Regions from separate parts of the Kribbella sp. NPDC058245 genome, predicted to be linked through region 1. Evidence: riboswitches for the same ligand, from Rfam matches in the RefSeq annotation. Region 1 holds a riboswitch; the other holds the start of a gene.

Evidence for each region. Region 1 has a riboswitch for S-adenosylmethionine ahead of thrC (threonine synthase). Riboswitches for the same ligand answer to the same signal wherever they lie in the genome.
Region 2: linked by a shared signal. The riboswitch ahead of ACFVWG_RS05555 (aminotransferase class V-fold PLP-dependent enzyme) and the one ahead of thrC (threonine synthase) in region 1 are both predicted to bind S-adenosylmethionine.

Annotation. Positions count from the first base shown of each region.
Region 1 is NZ_JBHVWY010000005.1:230,579-236,133, forward strand. Features, by position in the region: gene otsB (trehalose-phosphatase) at 1-100, shown strand, start outside; gene ACFVWG_RS13330 (hypothetical protein) at 66-533, opposite strand; gene ACFVWG_RS13335 (DNA-3-methyladenine glycosylase family protein) at 589-1,527, shown strand; SAM riboswitch class I at 1,635-1,778, shown strand; gene thrC (threonine synthase) at 1,792-3,054, shown strand; gene ACFVWG_RS13345 (ubiquitin-like small modifier protein 1) at 3,051-3,326, shown strand; gene ACFVWG_RS13350 (VOC family protein) at 3,373-3,753, shown strand; gene ACFVWG_RS13355 (alcohol dehydrogenase catalytic domain-containing protein) at 3,758-4,750, shown strand; gene ACFVWG_RS13360 (hypothetical protein) at 5,218-5,555, opposite strand, start outside.
Region 2 is NZ_JBHVWY010000002.1:430,797-436,351, reverse strand. Features, by position in the region: gene ACFVWG_RS05560 (prolyl oligopeptidase family protein) at 1-425, shown strand, start outside; gene ACFVWG_RS05555 (aminotransferase class V-fold PLP-dependent enzyme) at 445-1,809, opposite strand; SAM riboswitch class IV at 1,826-1,939, opposite strand; gene ACFVWG_RS05550 (VOC family protein) at 2,038-2,406, shown strand; gene ACFVWG_RS05545 (DinB family protein) at 2,447-2,977, shown strand; gene ACFVWG_RS05540 (DUF6351 family protein) at 3,064-5,154, shown strand; gene ACFVWG_RS05535 (DNA translocase FtsK 4TM domain-containing protein) at 5,235-5,555, shown strand, end outside.

The sequences.
Region 1 (5,555 bases):
CGCGGCTGAGCTGATCGCAGCCGCCGACATCGTCGTCGACGACCCGACCGGCGTCGTCACAGTCCTCACGGCCCTTTCGGACGCGATCGCAGCCCGCTGAACGCCTGCGTCACCGTCCGGCCGATCGGCTGCACCGGCCGCTCGACGTACCCACCGTCCTTCAGGCTGGCCATCCGCTCGAACGGATTCCGCGACGCCGGACACCCGGTGAGCAACCACGAGAAGACGACGCCGACGACGTACAAGGGCAACATCGGCAACCCCAGCAAGCAGAAGTACTGCCACGAGTGCCGCTCCTCGTGCTTGACCAGCAGCTCCCGGTCGAAGTAACTCACCGGGTGCTTGCTCAGCACCACGTTCCCGATCGTGAACGCTCCCGCCACCGGAAACCCGATCCGGTACCCGTTCGCGAAGAACAACCCCCGCGGCCCCCGACTCACCGTCGCCCGCCCCAGCTTCGCCACCAGCAACCCGGCAAACGTCGACAGGTTCACAAAGTTCCCCACCAACTTCACCCACTGCCACCCGGTCATACGCCTCAGTATGAGTTCTGTCGGTGGGGTGGGTAAGACTTGGTGGGTGGGATCGATGGTGCGGGTTTGGCGGGCGGGGCGGGTGGTCGATCCGCACTCGGTCATCGGTGGGTTGCGGAAGGGGCCGGGGGATCCGGCTTATGTGTACGACGGGGCGCGGCGGACTGTTTGGCGGGCTACTCGGACGCCGGAGGGGCCGGTGTTGTTGCGGCTGACGCCGAGGCGGGGGGATGTAGAGGCGGAGGCCTGGGGACCGGGTGCTGAGTGGGCGCTGGACGGCGTACCGGAGTTGTTGGGGGAGGCGGACAGCTGGGACGGGTTCGAGCCGCTGGCTGAGCATCGGGCGCTCGTGGATGCGGCGCATCGGTTCCCGGATGTGCGGGTGCCGCGGACGCGGGCGGTGTTCGAGGCGATGGCGGCGGCGGGGATCGAGCAAGTGGTGACGGGGAAGGAAGCGTTCCGGGCGTGGCGGTTGCTGCTCGGGGAGTACGGCGAGCCTGCGCCGGGACCGGGTGGGCCGGAGGGGCGGGCGATGATGGTGCCGCCGGCGCCGGAGGAGTGGCGGCTGATCCCGTCGTGGCAGTGGTTGCGGGCCGGGGTCGAAGGGCGGCGGTCGCGGGTGGTGGTGACGGCGGCGACGCGGGCGAAGGCTTTGGAGCGGACGCTCGAGCTGACGGACTCGGCCGAGATCGAGCGGCGGCTGCGGTCGTTGCCTGGTGTCGGAGTGTGGACGGCGGCGGAGGTGCGGCAGCGGGCGCATGGGGACGCGGATGCGTTCTCGTTCGCGGACTATCACGTGTCCCGCAACGTGTCGTATGCGCTGATCGGTGAGGAGCTGGACGACGACGGCTGCGCGGAGCTCATCGAGCCGTATCGCGGCCATCGCTTTCGGGTGCAGCGCTTGCTGGAGATGGCCGGCATCGGCCACCCCCGCTACGGTCCGCGGAAGTCCCTGCCGACCCATACGCCTGGCGCTACCCATCGACTTCGGTGAGAGAGGTGAATCACGCCGTACGCGGGGGATCTGGTGGAAATGAGATGGCGTCTCGGATGCTGGAAGGCGGAAGGCGCGATCCGGACCCGATTGGGTAACCTCGGGGCAGCTCATCCAGAGGGACTGAGGGAAACGGCCCGTTGAAGTCCCGGCAACCCTCCCCGTCGAGACCCCGCCCGGGGTAACTCACGGTGGAACGGTGCCAAATCCGTCCCGCCATCGAGATCCGGTGTTCGCGGGGAAGATGAGAGGGGAACCTCAGCCATGAGCCTGGCCACCGCCGCCCACACCATCCGTGAAGGTGCCTTCGGCAACGGAACGCATCTGAGCTGTCGCGCCTGTGGGGCGAAGTCGCCGCTCGGTCCGTTCTACGCCTGTATGGAGTGCTTCGGTCCGCTCGAGGTCGGGTACGAGTACCCGACCATCACGCGGGAGCAGATCGAGGCCGGCCCGAAGAACATCTGGCGCTACCAGCCGCTGCTGCCCGTCCCCGTCGACGTGGCCAGCTTCCCGAACACCGAGCCCGGCTACACCCGGCTCATCGACGCCCAGAACCTCGCGCGCGAGCTGGGTCTGCGCAAGCTCTGGGTGAAGGACGACTCCGGCAACCCGACCCATTCCTTCAAGGACCGGGTCGTGGCGACCGCGCTGAGCGCCACCCGCGAGCTGGACATGAAGGTCTTCGCCTGCCCCTCCACCGGCAACCTGGCCAACGCCGTCGCCGCGGCCGCCGCCCGGGCCGGTATCCGCTCGGTCGTCTTCATCCCGAAGGACCTCGAGCGCCCCAAGATCATTACGACGGCCGTGTACGGCGGGACGCTGGTGGCCGTCGACGGTAACTACGACGACGTGAACAAGCTGGCCTCCGAGATCGCCGGTGAGGAAGAGGGCTGGGCGTTCGTCAACGTCAACGTCCGTCCGTACTACTCCGAGGGCTCCAAGACGCTGGCCTTCGAGATCGCCGAGCAGCTCGGCTGGCGGATCCCGCAGCAGGTGGTGATCCCGGTCGCGTCCGGCTCGCAGCTGACCAAGATCGACAAGGGCTTCACCGAGCTCGGCAAGCTGGGGCTCGTCGACGCCACCGACTACAAGATCTACGGCGCCCAGGCGACCGGCTGCTCGCCGGTGGCGCAGGCGTTCCGCGACGGCCACGACGTGGTGAAGCCGGTCAAGCCGGACACGATCGCGAAGTCGCTCGCCATCGGCAACCCGGCCGACGGTCCCTACGTGCTCGACGTCGCCCGCCGTACCGGTGGTGTGATCGAGGACGTCTCCGACGAGGAAGTTGTCGACGGCATCCAGTTGCTCGCCCGCACCGAGGGCATCTTCACCGAGACCGCGGGTGGGGTGACCGTCGCGACGCTGAAGAAGCTGATCGAGACCGGCCAGATCGACCCCGACGCCGAGACCGTGATCATCAACTCCGGCGACGGGCTCAAGACGCTCGACGCCGTGGCCGACCGGGTCGGCCCGAAGGTGACCATCCCCGCGTCGTACGACGCCTTCGTGAAGGCAGGACTGCAGTGAGCGTCAGTGTCAGAGTCCCGACCATCCTCCGGCCCTACACCCAGGGAGTCTCCGAGGTGTCCGCCGAGGGTGCGACGCTGACCGAGGTGCTGGACTCGCTCGACGCGTCGTACCCGGGGATCAAGTCCCGGGTGCTCGACGAGTCCGGCGAGCTGCGCCGCTTCGTGAACGTGTACGTCGATGACGACGACGTCCGGTTCGCCGAGGGTCTGCAGACCGCGATCAAGGACGGCGGTCAGGTCTCGATCATCCCGGCCGTCGCCGGCGGCTGACGGTTCCGGTCGGAGAACGTCCGGAACAAGGACTACGGTCGCCGGTATGGCGACGAACTGGACAATCGGCCGCGATGCCGCGGACCCACCCTCCTTGGCGAGATTCTGGGCCGCGGCGCTCGGCTACGTGATCGAGCCCGGCTTCGACAGTCCCGACAACACGTCGATCATCGATCCTGACGACGAGTTGCCGGCGATTGGGTTCCTCCGGGTGCCCGAGCCGAAGACGGCCAAGAACCGGCTGCACATCGACATCCGGGTCGCAGGTCCCGGTGAGCGGTCGCCGGAGTCCGCCGTACGGATGCGTGCGAAGGCTGCAGCGCTCGTGGAGCTGGGGGCGACGCTCGTGCGCGAGGACTTCTATGGTGACCAGCTCGGTCACATCGTGATGCTCGACCCCGAGGGCAACGAGTTCTGCGTAGGGTGACGCCATGCGCGCTGTAGTGATCTCGGAGTACGGCGTTGTGCCTGAGGTGCGGGAGGTTGCGGAGCCGGAGGTGGCGGCGGGTTCCGTCGTACTGAAGGTTGAGGCGACCGGGCTGTGCCGGAGTGACTGGCACGGGTGGATGGGGCATGACTCCGACATCGTGTTGCCGCATGTGCCGGGGCATGAGCTGGCGGGGACGATCGCGGCCGTGGGTGCCGGCGTCTCGGGGTGGGAGATCGGCGATCGGGTGACGACGCCGTTCATCTGCGCTTGCGGGTCGTGTGCCGAGTGCCTTAGTGGCAATCAGCAGGTGTGCCCGAATCAGTTGCAGCCGGGGTTCAACTACTGGGGCTCGTTCGCCGAGTATGTCGCGATTCCGTATGCGCAGGTGAATCTCGTGCGGCTGCCCGACGAACTCGACTTCGGTACGGCGGCTGGACTCGGCTGCCGGTTTGCGACGTCGTACCGGGCCGTCCGGCAGGTCGGGAAGGTCGAGGCCGGCGAGACCGTGGTCGTCTTCGGCTGTGGTGGGGTCGGGTTGTCGGCGGTGATGATCGCGGCGGCGGCCGGGGCGCGAGTGGTTGCCGTTGACACCAATCCGGCCGCGCTCGAGCTGGCCCGCCAGTACGGCGCTGTGGAGACGACATCGGAGGTGGGTGATGTCGGTGCTCACATCACCTTCGACGCGCTGGGCTCGAATGACCTTGTCCAGCAGGCGTTGCGGGTACTCCGGCCGCGCGGTCGGCATGTGCAGATCGGGCTGCTGCCCTCCGGCGTACAGCTCGATGTCAGTCGCCTGATCGGCCAGGAACTCCAATGGCTCGGCAGCCACGGCATGCCCGCCCACGCCTACCCCGAGATGCTCACCCAAGTTGCCCAAGGCAACCTAAACCCAGCGGCCCTCATCACCCGCACCATCACCCTCGATGAAACCCCCGCCGCCCTAGCCGCCCTGAGCAACGGCACCCCCGCCGGCGTCACCATCATCACCCCCTAGCCCACCCCCTCCATTTCGCGGGCCCACCCACCCCCCATTTCGTTGGCCCGCCCATCTGGTGGTGGGTGGGCCAGCCGCATGCGGTGGGTTCACCCGCAACGGCGTGGGTCAGCCCATCAAATTGGGGTGGGGTGGCGGGCGATGGTCGGCGGAGGTGGTGACCGTTTCCGGCCCCGGTCACCTGATGGGTTCACCCATCAGGTTGTGGGTGTTGGACCCGCATGTGGGTGCAGAACCCGCAAGCTCGTGGGGTAACCCATGAGATGGCGTCGCCCACCCATCCCCATTTCGTTGGCCCGCCCATCTGGTGGTGGGCGGGCTAGCCGCATGCGGTGGGCTCACCCGCAACGGGGCGGGTCAGCCCATCAAATGGGGTGGGGAGGTGACCGGGGCCGGCAAGTTCGTGGGTGAACCCATGAGATGGCGTCGCACATGAGCTCGTGGGGTAAGCCATCAGGGGGGACGGGTTAGAGGCGGATGGCGTAGATGGTGGGGGGTCGGCCGGTTCGGCCGTGTTGCTGGGTGGCGATGGGGTCGGCGAGGCCGGCGCGTTCTAGGCGTTTGAGGACTCGTCGGGCGGTGCGGAGCTGGACGGCCAGGTGGTCGGCGACGTCTTGGGTGGTCAGGCCGTCGGGGTTCTTGGCGGTGAGTTCGCGCATGCGGGCGAGGGTGACCGGGTTGAGGCCTACGCGACGAGCCAACAAGGGCAGGCTTTCGGCGCCGCGGGGGATGGCGGGCTGATCGCCGGAGAGCTCGATGACGATCTCGACGTCGTCGGACATCGATACGACGCCGGCCACGCTGC
Region 2 (5,555 bases), on a different contig from region 1:
GCCCGGACCTGTTCAAGGTCGCGCTGCCGGGAGTCGGCGTACTGGACATGCTGCGGTTCCACCTCTTCACGGTGGGTGCCGCGTGGGCTTCCGACTTCGGGCATCCGGACAACCCGGAGCAGTTCGAGGACCTGCTGGCCTACTCGCCGCTGCATCGCGTGCAGGACGGTACGGCGTACCCGGCCACGCTGGTGGTCACCGGTGACCACGATGACCGGGTCGTCCCGTTGCACAGTCATAAGTTCATCGCTGCGTTGCAGCATGCCCAGTCCGCGGCCGAACCCGTCTTGACCCGAGTGGAGGTCAACACCGGTCACGGCTTCGGTAAACCCGCCGCGATGATCGCGGCGGAGTGGGCGGACCTACTGGCGTTCGCTGCTCACCATGTAGGCCTGAAAACTCCTGAGCAGACTCCTGAGCAGTAGGAGCGCTAGGACTGTTGTGTCACCAGATGCGGGGTGCGTGGAGGTCACGAGGGTCATCGGCCGGCTGACAGCCGTGGTCGGTGTCCTCGTACTCCGCGCGCAGCCCATTGGTGGCCAGGGAGCGCACTGCTCCGACGAGCCGGTCCACGTGCTCGCGGGTCGTCCCGAGGCCGAGGCTGGCGCGGACCGCCGTACCGTGCTCGGGTGCGTCGGCGAGCAGGTGGCCGACCAGCGGGTGCGCGCAGAACTTGCCGTCGCGGACTCCGATGCCGTACTCCGCGCTGAGAGCGGCGGAGACGAGCGTGGAGCTCAGACCCTTGATGGTGAAGCAGACCGTGCCGACACGGTCGGCCTCGGCGCCGAAGATCGAGTACGTCGTGACCTCGGCGATCTGAGCCAGTCCGGTGCGGAGCCGGGCGAGCAGGCTGCGCTCGTGCTGCTCGATCGCGTCGCGGTTCCGGCTGATCGTCGCGCAGGCCGAGGCCAGCGCGATCGCGCCGATCACATTGGGGGAGCCACCCTCGTGCCGGGAGGGACCGGTCGCCCAGACCACGCCGTCGCCGGTGACCGAGGTGGTCGCGCCGCCGCCGTACAGGTAGGGGTCGGCGGCGTCGAGCCAGTCGGCCCGGCCAATGAGGGCACCGGCGCCGTACGGCGCGTAGAGCTTGTGACCGGAGAGCGCGACCCAGTCGACGTCCAGCTCGGCGATGTCGACGATGCGGTGCGGCGCGAGCTGTGCGGCGTCCAAGCAGATCCGGGCGCCGTGGGCCTTGGCGACGGCGGCGAGCTCGGCGATCGGGAAGATCTCACCGGTCACGTTCGAAGCGCCGGTGACGACGACCAGGCGCGGGCCCTCCGGAGCGGCCCGCAGCGCGTTGGCGACGGCAGCCACAGTCTCACCGGCCGAGGCCGGGGCAGCGAGCCGGACGGTGCGCTCCTCGCCCCAGGGCAGCAGAGCGGCGTGGTGCTCGGACTCGAAGACGATCACGGTCGCGTCGGCCGGGACGGCGTGCGAGAGCAGGTTCAGCGCGTCTGTGGTCTGCCGGGTGAAGATCACCTGGTCGTCCGCACGGGCGCCGACGAAGCTGTGCACCTCGGCGCGGGCCCGCTCGTACCACTGGGTGGTGATGCGGGAGGCGTAGCCGTTGCCGCGGTGGACCGACGCGTACGACGGCAGCGCCGCCTCGACGCTGGCCCGCACCGACTCCAGACACGGCGCGCTCGCACCGTGGTCGAAGTTGGCGTAGTCCGTCACCCGGCCGTCGGCCAGCGGGACCAGCAGGTCCGAGCCGACGGTGGCGGGGATGGTGCCGGTCGTGAGCCGGGTGACGGCCGCACGAGGGGTGGTGCTGCTGGCCGGCTCGAGGATGGAGAGGATCGACATGGCTTCGCTCCCGGGAAGTCCGCACTTGCCGAGCGGCGTATCCGCACGGCCTGGTCTTCACCCGGGGCACCCCACCGCGGAGGAGGGTTGCCGGCCAGCGAGCCGGGGCTTGACGCTGGCGCTCATGACCTGCCGAGAACGGTAACGAACGGGCCACGAACGCGCCAGCCCTCTTCTCGTTATTTGAGATGGCCGAACACATCGTGGGACGACAGGGAGGAATGAGGCGTGATCGGACGACTGCACCACCTCGCGATCGACTGCCCGGATCCACTGCGGCTGGCCGGGTTCTACGCCGCGGTGCTCGGCAAACCGATCACCTACCGCAGTGCCGACTGGGTGGTCGTGGCGGACAACGACCGGACCTCCGGGCTCGCCTTCCAGCGTGCGGCGGATCACATCCCGCCGCGCTGGCCCGATCCTGCGCAGCCACAGCAGATGCATCTCGACGTCATGGTGGACGACGTCGACGCGGCCGGGGCGGCCGTCATCGCGTTGGGGGCTCGCCACCTGAGCGGCGCGGTCTACGAGGATCCGGCCGGTCATCCGTTCTGCCTGATCCCTCGGCCGGGCTGGGCGCCGCCGGTCAACCCGTAATCGGTTCGCGATGGCCCGGTACGACGTGTTGGATGGCGGGATGATCGACATCGCGGCGTGGACCGCACCTGAGGTTGAGCGGCCCGAAGGCTCGTTGACGGCACCGGAAACCGAGCTGCTGCGCGGTTATCTGGACTTTTACCGGACCACGTTGCTGCACAAGTGCGCTGGTCTGACCGCCGAGCAGCTCGCCAGCCGGCCGTCGCCGCCGTCGAACCTGTCGTTGCTCGGGCTGATCCGGCATCTGACCAAGGTCGAGCGGATCTGGTTCCGGATCCACTTCGCGGCCGGCGAGAAGGCCGAACCGCTGTTCGCGCCCGAGCTCGGCAAGGACGCCGACTTCGAGATCATCGATCCGGCGGACGCGGAAACGGCGTACGAGGGTCTGATCGCGGAATGGAAGCTGTCCGACGAAGCAGCGGCCGGGCGGTCGTTCGACGAGCGGTTCGAGTTCGGCGGCACGGAGTCGACGCTCCGGATGATCTACATCCACCTGGTCGGCGAGTACGCCCGGCACTGCGGGCATGCCGACCTGCTGCGGGAACAACTCGACGGCACCACCGGAGCTTAAGAGGCTGTCTGGGAACCCCACACACCCTCTGATCGATCTGGTAACAACCCTTCCGATGGCCCGGGCGCTGTGGTCAACTTCCTGCCATGAAGCGTCCGGCCGCCCTCGTCGCGCTGATCTTCGCGGTGTTGACCGCGTTGCTCGTTGCGCCGGCGAGTGCTGCGTACGGCGTCCGGATCGAGGTGTTGTCGACGCCGCGGCCCGACTTCGTCAGTGACGGTAATGCGCTGATCGGCATCACCGGCCGCAACCTCGAGAACCTCACTGTCGAGCTGAACGGGCGTGACGTCACCGACGCCTTCACCAGGACCGCGGGTCAACTGGTTGGTCTGGTGCGCGGTCTGGTCGTCGGGCGGAATACGGTGACCGCGGGTGAGGCTCGGCTCGGCCTCACGAACTATCCGCGCTCCGGCCCGATGCTGGCGGGTCCGCACGAGACGCCGTACATCTGCGGGACGGCGGGCTTCGTCACGCTCGCGAAGGTAAAGCTCGGTCCGGCGACCGGACCAGACTGCTCGGTGCCGACCCGGGTCGACTACCTGTACCGCTCGACGGTCGACCGGTCGCTCAAGGTGCTTCCGGCAACGAAACCGGCCGACCTGGCCACCACGACCACGTCGGACGGGCGGCGGGTGCCGTACATCGTCCGCGTCGAGACCGGTGTGATCAACCGGTCGATCTACGAGTATGCCGTACTGCACGATCGCGCTGAGGGTGCGCCGAGCGCATTGCGGCCGCCGTCGGGCTGGAACGGCCGACTGATCTACACCTTCGGTGGTGGTTGCCCGGGCGGGTGGTACCAGCAGGGGAGCGCTACCGGTGGCATCAACGACGACGTCCTGCTGGGTCGCGGGTACGCCGTTGCCTCATCGACCCTGAACGTGTTCGGGGTGAACTGCAACGGGGTGCTCGCCGCCGAGACGATGGCGATGACGCGTGAGCACATCATCGAGACGATCGGCGTACCTCGGCAGACCATCGGCTGGGGCTGCTCGGGCGGTTCGTACCAGGTGTTCCAGATCGCCGACAACTACCCGGGCCTGCTGGACGGGATCATCGCGTCGTGCGTGTTCCCCGAGGTCGGGTTCGCTACGCTGCACACGATCACCGACGCGCTGCTGCTCGATCACTACTTCCAGTCGGCCGACGGCTGGAGCGATGCCGAGAAGCAGGCCGCGGCCGGGTTCGGCAAAGTCGGGACGATCGCGAACCTGGCCGCCGCCGGGCGCCGGATCGACCCGCGGGTTTATTGCCCTGAGCAACTACCCGTCGAACAGCGCTACGACCCGGTGGGCAACCCGGACGGCGCGCGATGCGACGTCTACGACCACCAGGTCAACATCTGGGGCAAGAACGCTTCCGGTGTCCTTCGGCGGCCGCTCGACAACGTCGGGATCCAGTACGGCCTGGCCGCGCTCAACGCGGGCAGGATCACCGCTGCCCAGTTCGTCGACCTGAACCGAGCGATCGGCGGCTTCGACGCCGACGCCAACTTCGTCCCCGGTCGCACGGTGGCCGATCCGTCGGCGATCAGAACGGCGTACCGGACCGGACAGTTGCTCAACGGCGGTGGGGGACTGGCGAACACGCCGATCATCGACTACCGGCAGTACCTGGACGAACTGCCGAACGGCGACATCCACCTGATGTTCCACTCCTTCTCGCTGCGGCAGCGGCTGATCAAGGCCAATGGCGACGCGGACAACCAGGTGATGCTGGTGCAGTCCGGCGAATCGACCGCCGGCTTCAACAGCAGCAATCCGGTCGTTCTGTCCGCACTGAAGGCGCTGGACCAGTGGATGGACGCCATGGACGCCGACAACGGCCCTGGCTCGGCGCATGCGCGGCTGGTTCGCAACAAGCCGTCGTCACTCGTGGAGGCCTGCTGGACTCCACAGGGCGCCAAGATCGTCGAGAAGCAGGTCAACGGCATCGGTACGACGCGCTGCAACAGCCTGTACCCCGTCTGGCCGGCACCGCGTCAGGTAGCCGGCGCATCCGTCGCCAACGACATCATCAAGTGCCAACTGCGCCCACTGTCACCGGCCGACTACAAGATCCGGTTCAGTGCGGCCCAGTGGGGCGCCCTCCGGAAGGCCTTCCCGCAGGGTGTTTGTGACTGGAAGGCACCAGGTACCGGTCAGCAGCGTCCCACTGGGACGTGGCCAGCCTTCTGAGCCGTGACGCTACGGATGGGGCAGCGTGATCGGCGTGTGACACGTGAGACTCGAGTGGTATTGGAGGTAGCCTGCTAGATATGGCGACCCGCACGTCTTCCCCGGCGCGGGCGCAGAAGTCGGCAGCCAAACGGCCGAGTACGGCCCGAACGGCTTCCGGTGGACGCTCCCGTACGTCAGCCGCCCAGAAGCGTGGGCAGAGTTCCAAGCGCGGTGGTAGCACCGCTGCGCGGACCAGCACACCCAAAAACAGTGGACCGGGGCCCTTCGCGGCCGCCATGCTCGCGATCGGCCGCGGCATCGTCAGGCTGTGGATCGGGATCGCCCACCTGCTCGGCAAGATGGTCCGCGGGATCGGCAACGGTGCCCGCGACCTGGACCCGGAGCACCGCCGTGACGGC